Regions from separate parts of the Enterococcus mediterraneensis genome, predicted to be linked through region 1. Evidence: a T-box and tRNA genes for the amino acid it is inferred to sense, from the RefSeq annotation. Region 1 holds a T-box; the other holds one or more tRNA genes.

Evidence for each region. A T-box is a leader RNA that pairs with one kind of tRNA and senses whether it is charged. The one in region 1 lies ahead of EFB00_RS02965 (valine--tRNA ligase), so its partner is inferred to be a tRNA-Val.
Region 2: it encodes a tRNA-Val, which carries the amino acid that the T-box ahead of EFB00_RS02965 (valine--tRNA ligase) is inferred to sense. The anticodon was not compared.

What each region holds. Positions count from the first base shown of each region.
Region 1 is NZ_UWOP01000001.1:628,640-638,446, reverse strand. Features, by position in the region: gene EFB00_RS02985 (cysteine desulfurase family protein) at 1-878, shown strand, start outside; gene thiI (tRNA uracil 4-sulfurtransferase ThiI) at 891-2,096, shown strand; gene EFB00_RS02975 (redox-sensing transcriptional repressor Rex) at 2,332-2,991, shown strand; gene tpx (thiol peroxidase) at 3,061-3,552, shown strand; T-box leader at 3,584-3,794, shown strand; gene EFB00_RS02965 (valine--tRNA ligase) at 3,887-6,529, shown strand; gene EFB00_RS02960 (bifunctional folylpolyglutamate synthase/dihydrofolate synthase) at 6,746-8,065, shown strand; gene EFB00_RS02955 (HAD family hydrolase) at 8,058-8,729, shown strand; gene radC (RadC family protein) at 8,782-9,459, shown strand; gene EFB00_RS02945 (cold-shock protein) at 9,615-9,807, shown strand, end outside.
Region 2 is NZ_UWOP01000001.1:1,087,707-1,097,513, forward strand. Features, by position in the region: tRNA gene EFB00_RS05210 (tRNA-Gly) at 1-71, opposite strand; tRNA gene EFB00_RS05215 (tRNA-Phe) at 77-149, opposite strand; tRNA gene EFB00_RS05220 (tRNA-Asp) at 155-227, opposite strand; tRNA gene EFB00_RS05225 (tRNA-Met) at 242-315, opposite strand; tRNA gene EFB00_RS05230 (tRNA-Ser) at 328-417, opposite strand; tRNA gene EFB00_RS05235 (tRNA-Glu) at 429-500, opposite strand; tRNA gene EFB00_RS05240 (tRNA-Ser) at 509-596, opposite strand; tRNA gene EFB00_RS05245 (tRNA-Ile) at 630-703, opposite strand; tRNA gene EFB00_RS05250 (tRNA-Gly) at 722-792, opposite strand; tRNA gene EFB00_RS05255 (tRNA-Asp) at 794-869, opposite strand; tRNA gene EFB00_RS05260 (tRNA-Met) at 884-957, opposite strand; tRNA gene EFB00_RS05265 (tRNA-Ser) at 970-1,059, opposite strand; tRNA gene EFB00_RS05270 (tRNA-Ile) at 1,087-1,160, opposite strand; tRNA gene EFB00_RS05275 (tRNA-Met) at 1,176-1,249, opposite strand; tRNA gene EFB00_RS05280 (tRNA-Ala) at 1,271-1,343, opposite strand; tRNA gene EFB00_RS05285 (tRNA-Pro) at 1,359-1,432, opposite strand; tRNA gene EFB00_RS05290 (tRNA-Arg) at 1,443-1,516, opposite strand; tRNA gene EFB00_RS05295 (tRNA-Leu) at 1,528-1,613, opposite strand; tRNA gene EFB00_RS05300 (tRNA-Gly) at 1,628-1,699, opposite strand; tRNA gene EFB00_RS05305 (tRNA-Thr) at 1,709-1,781, opposite strand; tRNA gene EFB00_RS05310 (tRNA-Leu) at 1,791-1,872, opposite strand; tRNA gene EFB00_RS05315 (tRNA-Lys) at 1,883-1,955, opposite strand; tRNA gene EFB00_RS05320 (tRNA-Val) at 1,959-2,031, opposite strand; rRNA gene rrf (5S ribosomal RNA) at 2,047-2,162, opposite strand; rRNA gene EFB00_RS05330 (23S ribosomal RNA) at 2,237-5,151, opposite strand; rRNA gene EFB00_RS05335 (16S ribosomal RNA) at 5,383-6,942, opposite strand; gene lysS (lysine--tRNA ligase) at 7,534-9,027, opposite strand; gene dusB (tRNA dihydrouridine synthase DusB) at 9,124-9,807, opposite strand, start outside.

The DNA of each region.
Region 1 (9,807 bases):
GACACATCATTATTTCCAGTATCGAACACCCGGCAGTTTCTGAAACTGCTGAACAATTGAAATCACTAGGGTTTGAAGTCAGTGTGGCACCAGTGACTAAAGAAGGTTTTGTCGATACTTCTGCGTTGGCAGAGCTGATCCGCAAAGATACGATCTTGGTCTCAGTCATGGCAGTAAACAATGAAGTGGGCTCGATTCAGCCGATTAAAGAAATCAGCAGGATCTTAGAAAATCATCCCAAGATCCATTTTCATGTAGATGCTGTGCAGGCGATCACTAAAGTTCCGCAAGAACAGTGGTTAACGGATCGTGTGGATTTCGCGACTTTTTCCGCCCATAAATTCCATGGTCCTCGCGGTGTCGGGTTTATTTATTGGCGCAAAGGCCGGAAATTAGCACCGTTATTGACGGGCGGCGGACAAGAACAAGAACATCGCAGCGGAACAGAGAATGTGCCGGCGATCGTCGCGATGGCTAAGGCGCTGCGTCTGGCGGTTGAGAAAAAACAAGCGCGCCCTGACCATGTTCAAACCCTCAAAAATTATCTAGCCTCTGCTTTAGCAGAATATGACAAGGTAACGATCTTCTCTCAAGAAGAAAACTTTGCTCCCCATATTTTGTGTTTTGGTCTAAAAGGAATCCGGGGAGAAGTAATGGTCCACGCCTTTGAAGAAAAACAGATCTACATATCCACTACCAGCGCCTGCTCCAGCCGCAAAAAAATGGCCAGCAGTACGCTGCATGCGATGAATGTACCGGCACAGTTGGCGACTTCTGCTGTACGGGTCAGTTTGGATGAAAGCAACACGATGGCTGAAGTAGAACAGTTCTTGATCGTCTTTCATCAGTTGTATCAAAAATTTTCAAAAATCAATTAAGGAGCTTACATTGTGAAATATACAGAAATAATGGTGCGTTACGGGGAATTGTCTACAAAAGGCAAAAACCGCAAAAGCTTCATCATACAGCTGGCGGAAAATGTCCGCAGAACATTGGCGGAGTTTCCTGAGGTGAAGATCCATGCAGACCGTGATCGGATGCATCTTTTGCTGAATGGTGCAGACAGTGAACAAATCATCCCTAAACTGCAAAAAGTTTTCGGGATCCAAAATTTTTCTCCAAGTATCCAAGTGGAAAAAAATGTGGAAGTCTTGAAAGCAGCCGTTCAATCAGTGATGAAAGAAATCTATACGGGAAAAGAAACCTTCAAAATCACTGCAAAACGCAGCGATCATGATTTTGAATTGGACAGCAATGAGCTGAATCAAACACTAGGAAACAGTGTCTTCGATCTTTTTCCTGATATTCAAGTCCAAATGAAAAAGCCAGATATCAATCTGCGGGTGGAGATCCGTCGTGACGGCGCTTATCTTTCTTATGAGACCATCAAAGGTGCCGGCGGACTGCCGGTGGGAACCAGCGGACGCGGCATGCTGATGCTTTCTGGCGGGATCGATTCGCCAGTGGCCGGATACCTTGCTATGAAGCGGGGGGTAGAAATCGAAGCCGTTCATTTCGCCAGCCCGCCTTATACTAGCGAGCAAGCCTTGAAAAAAGCCAAAGATCTGACGAGAAAATTGATGCCTTATGTAGGAAGCATCCAATTTATCGAAGTACCTTTTACTGAAGTCCAAGAAGAAATCAAACGCCATGTACCGCAAGGCTATTGGATGACATTGACACGGCGGATGATGCTGCGTTTGACAGACGCGATAAGAGAAATGCGCCATGGTCTAGTGATCATCAATGGTGAGTCGCTGGGACAGGTAGCTTCTCAAACATTACAAAGCATGGTGGCGATCAACGAAGTAACGACAACGCCGATCATCCGGCCGGTAGTGACGATGGATAAACTGGAGATCATTGAAATCGCCCAACAGATCGATACCTTTGAATTGGCAATCCAGCCTTTTGAAGACTGCTGTACGATTTTTGCGCCGCCACAGCCTAAAACACGTCCGCGGTTGGATAAAGTCCAACAATATGAAGAACGCTTGGATATCGAAGGGATGATGCAGCGGGCTTTAGAGAATCTGAAGATCGAAGAGATCCGGACAGAAAATAAAGCTGTATCGGAGTTTGATGATCTGCTATAACAAAAATTTCTGATAGTCAGGCTAGGACTATTCAATATCCATCAAAACAGTCGAAAGACCATGAAACATTCTCGATGCGTATGTGCAGTTAGAATTGTTTCTGTCTTTCGGCTGTTTTTTCACAGTTGTTTTTCCGTGCATTTTAATTATTCCAGGTATTTTGCTGAAACGCTTGCAGGAGACAAGTCCCCGTGCTAAACTTTAAATGTGAAATATTTAACAAAGGAGAACCAATATGGTGAAAAAAACAAAGTTAGAAGCGATCCCCAAAGCTACCGCCAAGCGATTGCCTCTATACCTTAGATATTTGAAAATGCTGCAAAACGCGGAGATCACCAGAATCAAGTCGAAAGGCTTCAGCGAGATCACACAAGTCCCTTCAGCGACGATCCGCAGAGATTTTTCTCATATCGGTGAATTAGGCCGCAGCGGCTATGGATATGACGTCGCGTACTTGATCGAAGTATTCAACCATATCTTAGATGCACAAGATGAAAAAAGGATCGCGCTGATCGGATTTGGAAATTTAGGCAAAGCATTAGCGAAGAATAATTTCCGCCGTAATGATAATTTGAATATCATCAGCGTCTTCGATAACGATCCGTCTATTATCGGCAAAGAGGTGGAAGGGCATTATGTCTATGATATCCAAGAGCTGTCAGATGTCGTGAAAGAAAATAAGATCACGGTTGCGATCTCTACTGTTCCCAGCCAATATTCGCAAAAAGCGGTGGATAAGATTGTGGCATCCGGTGTGACAGCTATCTTGAATTTTGCTCCGGATCGTGTTGAAGTGCCGGCCAATGTTCATGTCCAATATATCGACCTGACCACCGAACTCCAAACATTGATTTTTTTCGATCAAAACTATCGGCAAGCTAAAATCAGCATATAGGCAAGTTCTTTGTCCTTTGGAATGTTGTTGACTATACTAATAGAATATCCAAAGGAGGGAATTACTGAATTGAAAGTAACAAGAAAAGGTAATATTTATGATGTCCCTGGCGAACAATTGAAAGTCGGCGAAAAAGCACCTGATTTTGTGTTGAAAGATTTGCAAGACCAACAACATTCCTTGCAAGAGTTTTTAGGAAAACCAACGATTTTGAGTATCGTGCCTGATATCGATACGCGAGTATGTGCGCTGCAGACAAAACGGTTCAACCAAGAAGCCAGCCAAGTCAGCGGTCTTAATTTTGCGACGATCTCAAATAATACAAAAGAAGAACAGGCAAATTGGTGCGGTCAAGAAGGCATTGATATGCTGATGCTTCATGATCCTGAGAATTCTTTTGGAAAGATCTATAATATTTGGGTCCCTGATTTTGGTCATTTTGCTCGAACGATCTTTGTTTTAGATGCAGAAGGGATCATCCGCTACACTGAAATCGTACCAGATATTTCACAAGAACCTGACTATGAACAAGCGCTTGCGGCTGCTCGATCGTTAATCTGATTGACTTTCAAAAAACTTCATTGTAGAATAAGCCATGACGAAGATCAAGAGGAGTAGCTCTGCTGAACGTTTTAGAGAGAAAGTCAATTGCTGAAAGACTTTTACGAAAAGAGAGTGAAGGTAGCTTGGGAGTCTTTGATCTGAAGAGAATGTAGGATCGAACGCTTAGTGACCGTTAACTCACTCCAAGAGGTAGCAATCTGCTACAATTTAGGTGGTACCGCGTAATTTACGTCCTAAAAATGCATTCGCATTTTAGGGCGTTTTTATTTTATAAAAAATTTTTCGCCTAGATCATTGGTAAGCGGAAAAATATTATTCAGGAGGAATCGAAATGTCGGAGAATAATTTGTCAACCAAGTATAATCCCCAAGAAGTCGAAGCCGGCCGCTATCAGCATTGGCTGGAAGAAGACTTGTTCAAACCTAATGGCGATAAGAAAGCCAAACCATACTCAATCGTGATCCCGCCCCCAAATGTCACTGGGAAACTGCATTTAGGTCATGCATGGGATACGACATTACAAGACATGCTGATCCGTCAAAAACGGATGCAAGGCTATGATACATTATGGCTGCCAGGAATGGACCATGCCGGGATCGCGACTCAAGCAAAAGTCGAAGAAAAATTGCGGGAACAAGGAATTTCTCGTTATGACCTTGGTCGGGAAAAATTTGTCGATCAAGTGTGGGAATGGAAAGAAGAATACGCCGGCCATATCCGTGAACAATGGGCAAAATTAGGTCTTTCATTAGACTATTCTCGAGAACGTTTCACGCTGGATGACGGCTTGTCAAAAGCGGTCCGCAAAGTCTTTGTGACATTGTTTGAAAAAGGTTTGATCTACCGCGGCGAATACATCATCAACTGGGATCCGCAAGCCCGCACTGCGTTATCTGATATCGAAGTGATCCACAAAGATATCGAAGGTGCTTTTTACCACATGACCTATCAATTGGCAGACGGCTCCGGCGAAGTAGAGATCGCGACGACTCGTCCGGAAACCATGTTAGGAGATACCGCGGTCGCTGTGCATCCGGAAGATGATCGTTATAAACATCTGATCGGTAAAATGGTTATTTTGCCATTGGTCAATAAAGAGATTCCAGTCATCGCCGATGAATATGTTGATCGGGAATTTGGTACCGGTGTTGTGAAAATCACACCGGCTCATGACCCAAATGACTTTGAAGTAGGCAATCGTCATGACTTGCCGCGGGTCAATGTGATGAATGATGATGGTACGATGAATGATCTGGCTGGAAAATATGCGGGAATGGATCGTTTTGCCGCTCGCAAAGCGATTGTTAGCGACTTAAAAGAGTTGGGACGTTTGGTCAAGATCGAAACGATGGTCCACAGTGTTGGGCACTCGGAACGGACTGGTGTCGTAGTAGAACCGCGGTTATCTACGCAATGGTTTGTCAAAATGGCTCCATTGGCCAAACAATCTATCGACAATCAAGGTACTGACAATGCCGTAGAATTCTTCCCGCCACGCTTTGATCAAACCTTCTTGCGTTGGATGGAAAATGTCCACGATTGGGTAATTTCCCGTCAATTATGGTGGGGACATCAGATCCCAGCTTGGTATCACAAAGAAACCGGCGAAATGTATGTAGGTATGGAAGCACCGGAAGACAGCGAAAACTGGCAGCAAGATCCTGATGTGCTGGATACTTGGTTCAGTTCTGCTTTATGGCCATTTTCAACAATGGGCTGGCCGGATACCGACAGCGAAGATTTCAAACGCTATTTCCCAACCAGCACATTGGTGACCGGCTATGATATTATTTTCTTCTGGGTCAGCCGTATGATCTTCCAAAGTTTGGAATTTACCGGCGAACGGCCATTTGAAAATGTCTTGATCCATGGCCTGATCCGTGATGAACAAGGACGCAAAATGAGTAAATCCCTTGGTAACGGGATCGATCCGATGGAAGTCATCGAAAAATACGGTGCCGACGCATTGCGCTGGTTCTTGTCAAACGGTTCTGCTCCAGGACAAGACGTTCGTTTCAGCTATGAAAAAATGGATGCTGCTTGGAATTTCATCAATAAGATCTGGAACGCTTCCCGCTTTGTATTGATGAATGTGGAAGGTATGACCTATGACGATATCGATCTTTCCGGTGACAAAACAGTGGCAGATCGTTGGATCTTGACCCGCTTGAATGAAACTATCGAAAAAGTTACTGATCTGTTTGATCGTTTCGAATTTGGTGAAGCCGGCCGCCAACTGTACAACTTCATCTGGGATGATTTCTGTGACTGGTATATCGAAATGAGTAAAGAAGTCCTTTACGGGGACGACGAAGCAGCGAAAACGACGAATAAGAGCATCCTTGTCCATACATTGGATCAAATCTTGCGTCTGTTGCATCCAATCATGCCGTTTGTGACAGAAGAGATCTGGAGCAAGATCCCTCATGAAGGAAAATCTTTAGTAGTTGCTGAATATCCAGCAGTTCGTCCTGAATTTACTGACGAATCAGCGGCAAAAGGGATGGAAGTTCTGAAAGAATTGATCCGTTCTGTCCGCAATATTCGTTCAGAAGTGAATGCGCCGTTGTCAAAACAAATCACATTGTTGATCCAAACCAGTGATGCTGCCATCAACACCTTCTTGATCGAAAATAAAAACTATATCGAACGCTTCTGCAATCCGGAAGAATTAGTGATCGCTGAAGATCTGGAAGCACCGGAATTAGCGATGTCCGCTGTCTTGACCGGCGCAACCATCTATCTGCCATTAGCAGGGCTGATCGATATCAAAGAAGAGATCACTCGTTTGGAAAAAGAATTGGATAAATGGACCAAAGAAGTCAAACGGGTCCAAGGTAAATTGGCAAATGAACGTTTTGTTGCCAATGCACCGGAAGAAGTCGTTCAACAAGAACGAGAAAAAGAAAAAGGCTACCTTGAAAAACAACAAGCTGTCCAGGAACGTATCCAACAATTACGGACGATCAGCTAAATAGTAAGAAGTCAGTAAGACATTAATAAAGAGGTTATCAATAAAGCTATCGAACGTATTTCTGTTAAGATCGTTCCGAGCTTTATTGCTGCCTCTTTTTTTCTTTTTATAAAAGTTAATGAGCTGAGAGAAACGTTTTCCTAGCGCTTTTTCTGGTTTTGCACTGGAAGTTTGTTATAATTGACTTGTGTATAAATTACTGAATGAGGTGGGAAAATGGTCAAAACCGGAGAAGAAGCAATCGCTTGGATCCACGATCGATTAATGAATGGAACGCGTCCTGGCTTGGAGAGAGTCAATGCGCTGCTGGATCGTGTAGGACATCCTGAAAAAAAACTGACAGTGATCCATATTGCTGGTACCAACGGCAAAGGTTCGACCGTCAGTTATTTGCGGAGCATGTTAGAAGAAGCCGGTTTGACGGTAGGCACATTTACGTCTCCTTTTATCGTGAGTTTCAATGAGCGGATCCAAATCAATCGTCAGTTTATTTCTGATGAGGATCTGGTCTACTATGTAAATAAATATCAGCCTTTAGTGGAAGAAATCAATCAACAAGCGGGTTTAGGGGATATCACGGAATTTGAACTGATCACCGCTATAGGATTTGATTATTTTTATGAAAAAAAAGTTGATGTCGCAGTCATCGAAGTAGGGATCGGCGGTTTATGGGATTCTACTAATGTCGTTTCGCCTGTTTTAACAGGGATCACAACGATCGGTATGGATCACATGGATATGCTGGGAAATACGCTGGTAGAAATCGCCGCACAAAAAGCCGGGATCATCAAAGAGGGGATCCCCGTCGTTACTGGCAATATTCCAGAAGAAGCGTTGACAGTGATCGCAGAGAAGGCGCAAAAGGAACATGCACCGATCTACCGTTTGGGAGAAGACTATCATGTACAGTATCAACATGCCGACGAAGAATGGGGAGAGGTCTTTGATTATTCCAGCCAGCACGGAAAACGCAATGGCTTAAAGACCCCGCTTGTAGGTGTGCATCAACCAGAAAATGCTGGTTTAGCTATCCAATTGTTTGAACTCTTCTGCGAAATGAAACATCTTCCTCTGAAGAACAAAGAGATCGTCAATGGATTGAAAAATACGACTTGGCCGGCAAGAATGGAACGCTTGAGCAGTGAACCGCTGATCTTGCTGGATGGCGCTCATAATCCCCATGCTTTACGACGATTGGTCGATACTATCAAATCTGAATTTAAAGAGTATCATGTCAGCATTCTGTTTTCAGCGTTATCCACTAAAAGTGTAGAAGAAATGCTGGATATTTTATTGGAGATCCCTAAAGTCAGAATTTATTTGACGACATTCGATCATCCTAAGGCAATTGCCCTAAATGATAATTATGTCGTACCCGGCGATGAACGTGTCTCAATCGTATCATTGTGGCAGTTTGGTTTAGCAGAAATCTTGGAAAAAATGACCAATGAAGATTTATTGCTGATAACCGGTTCATTATATTTTGTTTCGGATGTACGTAATTTACTATTAGAAATGGGAGGCGCTGATGAATAAGTTAGCTGGAGTTATTTTTGATATGGACGGCCTGATTTTTGACACTGAAATGATTTACTATCAAGCAACACAAGTCATTGCTGATAAGATGAAGATTCCTTATGATAAAGAACTGTATTTGAAATTTTTAGGTGTTTCAGACGAAGAAGTCTGGGAAGGGTATCATCAGCTTTTTGATGAAAAGTTCGGTGATGAATATGTCCAAGCGTTTATCCAAAATTCTTATGATGAAGCTATCCGATTGTTTGAAGCCGGCCAAGCCAATCTAAAACCCGGCGTTCGTGAATTGCTTACAATACTGGATGAATCTGGACTGCCGCGTGTTGTCGCTTCCAGCAATCAACGAAAAGTGATCGACCGTCTGTTGGAAGTCTCTGATTTGACTCATGAATTTTCCGAGATCATTTCTTTTGAAGATGTTAAACGGGCGAAACCTGATCCGGAGATTTTCGAGATCGCTCATCAGCGTCTGCGTTCGCCAAAGGAAAATCTTGTGATCTTGGAAGATTCCCAAAATGGGATTTTAGCGGCGCATGCGGCGGGGATCCCGGTCATTATGGTGCCGGATCTGCTGCCGCCGGATGAACGCTTGAAGCAAAAAACACTGGCAGTCGCTGAAAGTCTGTTGGAAGTACCGTCATTTCTACAAAAATTTTATAAATAAAATCTGAACTCCTTTGCGTATCTGTTAAAAGAAAGCGTAAAGGAGTTTTATTATGGAAGCAAAACAGATGATACCGAAAAGCTCATTGCCGCGAGAACGTTTGTTAGAATATGGCGCAACGGCACTATCTGATCAAGAATTGTTAGCGATCATGTTGCGCACCGGCAGCAAATCTTATCATGTGTTGGATGTAGCGGGGCATATTTTATCAGAGTTTCCCAGTCTTTATGATCTGAAATCAGCCAGTTTGGACGAATTGATGCAGATTCGCGGTGTAGGAAGGATAAAAGCAGTTGAATTACAGGCGGCGATGGAGTTAGGCTTTCGGATCAACAAGGCACTGCAGCCAAAGCTTGGCAAGATCCAAACCAGCTTCGATCTGGCGCATCAGCTGATTGCTGAATTAAAAGATCATCAGCAGGAACATTTTATCTGTTTGTATTTAAATACTAAAAACGAGATCATCCATAAGCGGACGCTATTCAAGGGCTCACTGAATCAAAGCGTTGCTCATCCCCGGGAGATCTTTCGCGTGGCGGTAAGATACAGTGCGGCACGGATCATTGTTTGCCATAATCATCCCAGCGGCAATCCCAAGCCGTCAGACAATGATCTGAATTTTACTCAGCGTTTGAAGGAATGCGGCGAGATGATGGGAATCGAGCTTTTGGACCATATCATCACTGGACATGACAACTATATCAGTTTACGGGAGGAAGGTTTTCTCTGAAAGATGTAACAGCTTGCAAAAAATCAGCAGGAAGTGTAAAATATTTATGTAATTTTGTTTGGGAATAGAAGTTGGACACTAAGTTACACCTCTATCGTACGCGAGCAATGTTACAATCAATTAAAATGTGCTTTAGCACGAGGAGGTTTTTTATTATGGAAAACGGAACAGTGAAATGGTTTAACGCAGAAAAAGGCTTCGGATTCATCTCTCGCGAAGACGGCAGCGATGTATTCGTACATTTCTCAGCAATCCAAGGCGAAGGATTCAAAACATTAGAAGAAGGTCAAGCAGTGACTTTCGATGTTGAAGATTCAGATCGCGGACCACAAGCAACAAACGTTGAAA
Region 2 (9,807 bases), 460 kb from region 1:
AGCGGGTGACGAGAATCGAACTCGCGACAACAGCTTGGAAGGCTGTGGTTTTACCACTAAACTACACCCGCATTTATGGCGCGGGACAGAATCGAACTGCCGACACATGGAGCTTCAATCCATTGCTCTACCAACTGAGCTACCGAGCCAAAAGCGGTTCCGACGGGAATCGAACCCGCGATCTCCTGCGTGACAGGCAGGCATGTTAACCCCTACACCACGGAACCAATTTAGTTTTTAATTGCGGGAGCAGGATTTGAACCTACGACCTTCGGGTTATGAGCCCGACGAGCTACCAGACTGCTCCATCCCGCGATAATATTAAAAAGGAGGATAAGGGATTCGAACCCTTGCACGGTTTTACCCGCCTGACGGTTTTCAAGACCGTTCCCTTCAGCCGGACTTGGGTAATCCTCCAAAATAAAAAATGATCCGTACGGGATTCGAACCCGTGTTACCGCCGTGAAAGGGCGGTGTCTTAACCACTTGACCAACGGACCGTGCTAAACGGAGAAGGAGGGATTTGAACCCTCGCGCCGGTTTCCCGACCTACACCCTTAGCAGGGGCGCCTCTTCAGCCACTTGAGTACTTCCCCAAAAACCAAAAATGTGTTGTTTTGATTTTTTAATGGGCCTAAATGGACTCGAACCATCGACCTCACGCTTATCAGGCGTGCGCTCTAACCAGCTGAGCTATAGGCCCATAATAATAAAAAACTAAAGCGGGTGACGAGAATCGAACTCGCGACAACAGCTTGGAAGGCTGTGGTTTTACCACTAAACTACACCCGCATGGCGGTTCCGACGGGAATCGAACCCGCGATCTCCTGCGTGACAGGCAGGCATGTTAACCCCTACACCACGGAACCAATTTAGTTTTTAATTGCGGGAGCAGGATTTGAACCTACGACCTTCGGGTTATGAGCCCGACGAGCTACCAGACTGCTCCATCCCGCGATAATATTAAAAAGGAGGATAAGGGATTCGAACCCTTGCACGGTTTTACCCGCCTGACGGTTTTCAAGACCGTTCCCTTCAGCCGGACTTGGGTAATCCTCCAAAAAAACAAGACTACAATGCCAACTATGGACCTTGTAGGACTCGAACCTACGACCGGACGGTTATGAGCCGTCTGCTCTAACCAACTGAGCTAAAGGTCCAGGCTCTTAAAAAAATCGCGGCGGAGGGGATCGAACCCCCGACCTCCCGGGTATGAACCGGACGCTCTAGCCAGCTGAGCTACACCGCGAAAATCATTATTAAAATGATATGGAGCCTAGCGGGATCGAACCGCTGACCTCCTGCGTGCAAAGCAGGCGCTCTCCCAGCTGAGCTAAGGCCCCATTGTTGCTTTTTTATCGGGAAGACAGGATTCGAACCTGCGACCCCTTGGTCCCAAACCAAGTGCTCTACCAAGCTGAGCTACTTCCCGTTGTTACTAACGCGCCCAAGAGGAGTCGAACCCCTAACCTTTTGATCCGTAGTCAAACACTCTATCCAGTTGAGCTATGGGCGCATGTTGTGAAATGCCGAGGACCGGAATCGAACCGGTACGGTGATCACTCACCGCAGGATTTTAAGTCCTGTGCGTCTGCCAGTTCCGCCACCCCGGCGCGTTGTGGCAAAAAGCGGAAAACGGGGTTCGAACCCGCGACCCCCACCTTGGCAAGGTGGTGCTCTACCACTGAGCTATTTCCGCATCTTCAGATGCCGGCTAAAGGACTTGACCCCTCGACCCTCTGATTACAAATCAGATGCTCTCCCACCTGAGCTAAGCCGGCTTTTTTTAATGCGGGTGAAGGGACTTGAACCCCCACGCCGTAAGGCGCTAGATCCTAAATCTAGTGCGTCTGCCAATTCCGCCACACCCGCATATACGAAATGAGCCGTACAGGGCTCGAACCTGTGACCCTCTGATTAAAAGTCAGATGCTCTACCAACTGAGCTAACGGCTCATATGGAGGTTAACGGGATCGAACCGCTGACCCTCTGCTTGTAAGGCAGATGCTCTGCCAGCTGAGCTAAACCTCCATGATCTATAAAACAGCGTGGCGACGTCCTACTCTCACAAGGGGCAACCCCTCACTACAATCGGCGCTAAGAAGCTTAACTTCTGTGTTCGGCATGGTTACAGGTGTATCCTTCTCGCTATCGCCACCACACTATTTAATTGAGTAAGTCTTGCTCACTCAAAACTGGATTTGAAGAAAGTCTCAAAACTCTTCCGAGTTTCATTTTGGTTAAGTCCTCGATCGATTAGTATCAGTCCGCTCCAACCATCACTGGTCTTCCACTTCTGACCTATCTACCTGATCATCTCTCAGGGATCTTACTTTCTTAAAGAAATGGGAAATCTCATCTTGAGGTGGGCTTCACACTTAGATGCTTTCAGCGTTTATCCCTTCCCTACATAGCTACCCAGCGATGCCTCTGGCGAGACAACTGGTACACCAGCGGTAAGTCCATCCCGGTCCTCTCGTACTAAGGACAGCTCCTCTCAAATTTCCAACGCCCGCGACGGATAGGGACCGAACTGTCTCACGACGTTCTGAACCCAGCTCGCGTGCCGCTTTAATGGGCGAACAGCCCAACCCTTGGGACCGACTACAGCCCCAGGATGCGACGAGCCGACATCGAGGTGCCAAACCTCCCCGTCGATGTGGACTCTTGGGGGAGATAAGCCTGTTATCCCCAGGGTAGCTTTTATCCGTTGAGCGATGGCCCTTCCATGCGGAACCACCGGATCACTAAGCCCGACTTTCGTCCCTGCTCGAGTTGTTGCTCTCGCAGTCAAGCTCCCTTCTGCCTTTACACTCTTCGAATGATTTCCAACCATTCTGAGGGAACCTTTGGGCGCCTCCGTTACCTTTTAGGAGGCGACCGCCCCAGTCAAACTGCCCATCTGACACTGTCTCCCACCACGATTAGTGGTGCGGGTTAGAGTGGCCATAACGCAAGGGTAGTATCCCACCAGCGCCTCCGTCGAAACTAGCGTCCCGACTTCTACGGCTCCTACCTATCCTGTACATGCGGTACAGACACTCAATATCAAACTACAGTAAAGCTCCATGGGGTCTTTCCGTCCTGTCGCGGGTAACCTGCATCTTCACAGGTACTAAAATTTCACCGAGTCTCTCGTTGAGACAGTGCCCAAATCGTTACGCCTTTCGTGCGGGTCGGAACTTACCCGACAAGGAATTTCGCTACCTTAGGACCGTTATAGTTACGGCCGCCGTTTACTGGGGCTTCAATTCGTACCTTCGCTTGCGCTAAGCACTCCTCTTAACCTTCCAGCACCGGGCAGGCGTCAGCCCCTATACGTCATCTTTCGATTTTGCAGAGACCTGTGTTTTTGATAAACAGTCGCTTGGGCCTATTCACTGCGGCTGCTCGTTAGAGCAGCACCCCTTCTCCCGAAGTTACGGGGTCATTTTGCCGAGTTCCTTAACGAGAGTTCTCTCGCTCACCTTAGGATTCTCTCCTCGACTACCTGTGTCGGTTTGCGGTACGGGCCGTTCAATTCTCACTAGAAGCTTTTCTCGGCAGTGTGACATCAGAAGCTTCGGTACTTAAATTTCCCTCCTCATCACAGCTTGTCCTTAACAAAAGCAAGCATTTGACTCACTTTCAGACTTACTGCTTGAACAGACATATCCATCAGTCTGCACTTCTTAGCCTCCTGCGTCCCTCCATTGCTCAAACAAATTGAACGGGTACAGGAATATCAACCTGTTGTCCATCGCCTACGCCTGTCGGCCTCGGCTTAGGTCCCGACTAACCCTGGGCGGACGAGCCTTCCCCAGGAAACCTTAGTCATTCGGTGGACAGGATTCTCACCTGTCTTTCGCTACTCATACCGGCATTCTCACTTCTAAGCGCTCCAGCAGTCCTCACGATCTGCCTTCAACGCCCTTAGAACGCTCTCCTACCATCGTACCAAAGGTACGATCCACAGCTTCGGTAATATGTTTAGCCCCGGTACATTTTCGGCGCAGGGTCACTCGACTAGTGAGCTATTACGCACTCTTTAAATGGTGGCTGCTTCTAAGCCAACATCCTAGTTGTCTGTGCAACCCCACATCCTTTTCCACTTAACATATATTTGGGGACCTTAGCTGGTGGTCTGGGCTGTTTCCCTTTCGACTATGGATCTTATCACTCACAGTCTGACTCCCGGATATGAATGAATGGCATTCGGAGTTTATCTGAATTCGGTAACCCGAGATGGGCCCCTAGTCCAAACAGTGCTCTACCTCCATCATTCTTAATTCCGAGGCTAGCCCTAAAGCTATTTCGGAGAGAACCAGCTATCTCCAAGTTCGTTTGGAATTTCTCCGCTACCCACACCTCATCCCCGCACTTTTCAACGTACGTGGGTTCGGTCCTCCAGTGCGTTTTACCGCACCTTCAACCTGGACATGGGTAGATCACATGGTTTCGGGTCTACGACTACATACTCATTCGCCCTATTCAGACTCGCTTTCGCTGCGGCTCCGTTTCTTCCACTTAACCTCGCATGCAATCGTAACTCGCCGGTTCATTCTACAAAAGGCACGCTATCACCCATTAACGGGCTCTAACTTGTTGTAGGCACACGGTTTCAGGATCTATTTCACTCCCCTTCCGGGGTGCTTTTCACCTTTCCCTCACGGTACTGGTTCACTATCGGTCACTAGGGAGTATTTAGCCTTGGGAGATGGTCCTCCCGGATTCCGACGGAATTCCTCGTGTTCCGCCGTACTCAGGATCCTCCTAGGTGCTTTCCAAATTTCGTCTACGGGGTTTTTACCCTCTTTGACGGACTTTTCCAAGTCCTTCGACTATCTGAAAAAACTACCAGATCGGAGTCCTACAACCCCAAGATGCAAGCATCTTGGTTTGGGCTTTTCCCGTTTCGCTCGCCGCTACTCAGGGAATCGAATTTTCTTTCTCTTCCTGCAGGTACTTAGATGTTTCAGTTCTCTGCGTCTACCTCGAATGTGCTATGTATTCACACAAACGTAACATCCTATCAAAGATGTTGGGTTCCCCCATTCGGAAATCTCTGGATCATAGCTTACTTACAGCTCCCCAAAGCATATCGGTGTTAGTCCCGTCCTTCATCGGCTCCTAGTGCCAAGGCATCCACCGTGCGCCCTTATTCACTTAACCTAATACAACCTTGCGGTTGGGTTTTGAGTCGTTTCTCTAGCGATAGAGGCGTACTCAAGAATAAGCTTTGAAAAAACTTCTTAAAAAACTCTTTTCAACGCGGTGTTCTCGGTTTGTTTTGATTCTTTTCTTCAAATATCCAGTTTTCAATGAACAAATCTTTTTGAGAGTAAACCTCTCAAAACTGAACAAAGGCAAACGATGTGTAAGTTTCCGTAATAATTTCCTTAGAAAGGAGGTGATCCAGCCGCACCTTCCGATACGGCTACCTTGTTACGACTTCACCCCAATCATCTATCCCACCTTAGGCGGCTGGCTCCAAAAAGGTTACCTCACCGACTTCGGGTGTTACAAACTCTCGTGGTGTGACGGGCGGTGTGTACAAGGCCCGGGAACGTATTCACCGCGGCGTGCTGATCCGCGATTACTAGCGATTCCGGCTTCATGTAGGCGAGTTGCAGCCTACAATCCGAACTGAGAGAAGCTTTAAGAGATTAGCTTAGCCTCGCGACTTCGCGACTCGTTGTACTTCCCATTGTAGCACGTGTGTAGCCCAGGTCATAAGGGGCATGATGATTTGACGTCATCCCCACCTTCCTCCGGTTTGTCACCGGCAGTCTCGCTAGAGTGCCCAACTAAATGATGGCAACTAACAATAAGGGTTGCGCTCGTTGCGGGACTTAACCCAACATCTCACGACACGAGCTGACGACAACCATGCACCACCTGTCACTTTGTCCCCGAAGGGAAAGCTCTATCTCTAGAGTGGTCAAAGGATGTCAAGACCTGGTAAGGTTCTTCGCGTTGCTTCGAATTAAACCACATGCTCCACCGCTTGTGCGGGCCCCCGTCAATTCCTTTGAGTTTCAACCTTGCGGTCGTACTCCCCAGGCGGAGTGCTTAATGCGTTTGCTGCAGCACTGAAGGGCGGAAACCCTCCAACACTTAGCACTCATCGTTTACGGCGTGGACTACCAGGGTATCTAATCCTGTTTGCTCCCCACGCTTTCGAGCCTCAGCGTCAGTTACAGACCAGAGAGCCGCCTTCGCCACTGGTGTTCCTCCATATATCTACGCATTTCACCGCTACACATGGAATTCCACTCTCCTCTTCTGCACTCAAGTCTCCCAGTTTCCAATGACCCTCCCCGGTTAAGCCGGGGGCTTTCACATCAGACTTAAGAAACCGCCTGCGCTCGCTTTACGCCCAATAAATCCGGACAACGCTTGCCACCTACGTATTACCGCGGCTGCTGGCACGTAGTTAGCCGTGGCTTTCTGGTTAGATACCGTCAAGGGATGAACATTTTACTCTCATCCTTGTTCTTCTCTAACAACAGAGTTTTACGATCCGAAAACCTTCTTCACTCACGCGGCGTTGCTCGGTCAGACTTTCGTCCATTGCCGAAGATTCCCTACTGCTGCCTCCCGTAGGAGTCTGGGCCGTGTCTCAGTCCCAGTGTGGCCGATCACCCTCTCAGGTCGGCTATGCATCGTGGCCTTGGTGAGCCGTTACCTCACCAACTAGCTAATGCACCGCGGGTCCATCCATCAGTGACGCAAAAGCGCCTTTCAAATATCCTTCATGCGAAGAACATTGTTATACGGTATTAGCACCTGTTTCCAAGTGTTATCCCCTTCTGATGGGCAGGTTACCCACGTGTTACTCACCCGTTCGCCACTCCTCTTTTTCCGATGAGACAAGTCTCGGTGGAAAAAGAAGCGTTCGACTTGCATGTATTAGGCACGCCGCCAGCGTTCGTCCTGAGCCAGGATCAAACTCTCATAAAAAGTTTGGAAACGATCAATTGATCGTTAAGCTCATTGAATTGATTTGCTAGCTATTGCTTGCATGTATTTTGCTTCTCGAAAGAAGCGCCCTACACATTTGGTTCGTTTGCTTGCTTTGTTCAGTTTTCAAAGGTCTACCATGCTGTTTCAGCAACTTTTTAATCATATCAGAGCGACAAGTGTTTGTCAACTCTTTTTTTGATTTTTTTCGCAAGAGTTAGAAACTCAAGAAGCGAAATGTTTAGCTGTCTGACAGCGACTTTGTTATTTTAGCAAGCTTTCGCGTTGCTGTCAATAACTTTTTTAAGTTTTTTTCAAACTTTTTTATTTGTTGTTCTCAAGCGTTGTTTCTCTCTCAGGAACATGTAATAATATACCAACTAAACGCCTTAAGGTCAATGAATTTATTGTACTTTTTTCAACTTTTTTTCATTTCCGATTGTTTATTTATAACCACTAATAAATCATTCGTTATTTAAGCTTTTACATTTTAAAACAAGGAAGAAAATGCTTCGCTTGATTGACTTCTACACAAAAGAAAAAGAACCAAAATCATATGATTTTGGTTCTTTTTCATTATTAATATACTTTTTAACGCATTGTTGGGAACAAAAGAACATCGCGAATTGATTGCGCGTCTGTTAAAAGCATGACTAAACGGTCGATACCGATCCCCAGTCCACCGGTTGGCGGCATACCATATTCCAAAGCTTCCAAGAAGTCTTCGTCGACACCGTGTGCTTCGTCATTTCCTTGTTCACGTTCTTTTTCCTGTGCTTCGAAACGTTCCCGTTGATCGATCGGGTCATTCAACTCAGTAAAGGCATTGGCAAATTCACGCCCTACGATAAACAATTCAAAGCGGTCTGTGAAACGGCCGTCTTCAGGATTTTTCTTGGCTAATGGCGATACTTCTACTGGATGTCCGTAAACAAATGTCGGTTGTTGCAGAGTATCTTCAACGAATGTTTCGAAGAATTCATTGATGATATGGCCCACAGCCATTGCTTCTGTGATTTCCACATGATGCTCATCAGCTAATTGACGTGCTTCTTCGATAGTCATTTCTTTCCAGAAATCGACACCGGTTTTTTCTTTGATAGCATCTACCATGTGAACGCGTTTGAATTCAGCTTCTAAATCCACTTGTTGTCCGTCATATGAAATAACGGCACTGCCCAATGCTTTTTGGGCTGCATTGCGGATGATACCTTCTGTTAGGTCCATCACATCTTGGTAGTCTGTATAAGCAGTATACACTTCGATCATCGTAAATTCTGGGTTGTGGGTAGTATCGATCCCTTCATTACGGAAGACACGACCGATTTCATACACTTTCTCCATCCCGCCTACGATCAAGCGTTTCAAGTGCAATTCCAGTGCGATACGTAAATACAGATCCATATCTAACGCGTTATGGTGAGTGATAAATGGTCGAGCCGCCGCGCCCCCTGCTTGATTATGCAACACAGGCGTTTCAACTTCTAAATAGCCCAGTCCATCTAAGTAACGACGAATCTCACTGATGATTTGGCTGCGTTTGGTAAAACGGTCAAAGCTTTCGCGATTACTGATCAAATCCAAATAACGTTGGCGATACCGTTGCTCGATATTTGTCAAACCATGGTATTTATCTGGCAAAGGACGCAATGCTTTTGATAAAATCGTGATTTCTTTTGCTTTTATAGTCACTTCACCGGTATCAGTTTTCATGATTTCACCAGTTACACCAAAGAAATCTCCTAAGTCAGCGTGTTTGAATACTTCATAAGCTTCATCTCCGACTTGATCTTTACGGACATAGATTTGGATCTGTCCTTCACGATCTTGTAAATGAGCAAAGCCAGCTTTCCCTTTCCCGCGTTTTGTGATCACGCGTCCGGCGATACTTGCTGAAAGACTCATTTCAGCCAATTCTTCTTTGGTTCTTTGGTCAAATAATTCATGCAACTCGGCAGAATTATGGCTACGTTCAAATCGTTTACCAAAAGGATCGATTCCTTCTTCTCGCAACTGTTCCATCTTCTGACGACGAACCAGCATTTGATCGTTTAGTTCTTCTTGCGTGTGTTGTTCCTCTGTCACGAGTGTTCCTCCATTCTGATCTATGTTCTTTCTTATAATGCCAATGATATCGAAAAAAAGCAAGACGATTTAGTACTTTCGTCTTGATTTTTATTCTTATTGCGCGATACGTTGGATGGGTTGTTGTTCTGTCTTTTCAACAAAAACATCCAGCAAATCGTTAATGGTTTGTTGCTCTTCCGCCTGATTGATCGCTACTTTGACTTTGGCTGCGCGGGAGATTCCCTTTAGATAGTAAGCAGCGTGCTGACGGAATTCGCGAGTTGCGACTTTTTCCCCTTTCAAATCAACCAATCGTTGCAAATGAAGCTTGGCGGTGGCGATTTTTTCACGAGGCGTTGGCTCTGCAATCAATTCCCCAGTTTCCAAATAATGCTGTGTACGATGGATCATCCAAGGATTGCCTAACGCCGCCCGTCCGATCATCACACCGTCAGCGCCGACTTCTTCCAACATCCGTTTGGCGTCTTCTGGGGTTTTGACATCCCCATTGCCCATGAACGGGATGGAGATATGCTGTTTGACTTCTTTCAAGACGTCCCAATTCGCTACGCCTTCATACATTTGGACCCGTGTCCGGCCATGCATGGCGATCGCTGATGCACCGGCTGTTTCTGCTGCTTGTGCGTTTTGGACCGCGAAGACATGCTGATCGTCCCACCCGATCCGCATCTTGACTGTCACAGGAATATCGACAGCCGAAGACACTGCCCGGACCATCTCATAAACTTTATCAGGATCCAATAACCATTTCGCACCGGCTTCCGCCTTGATGATCTT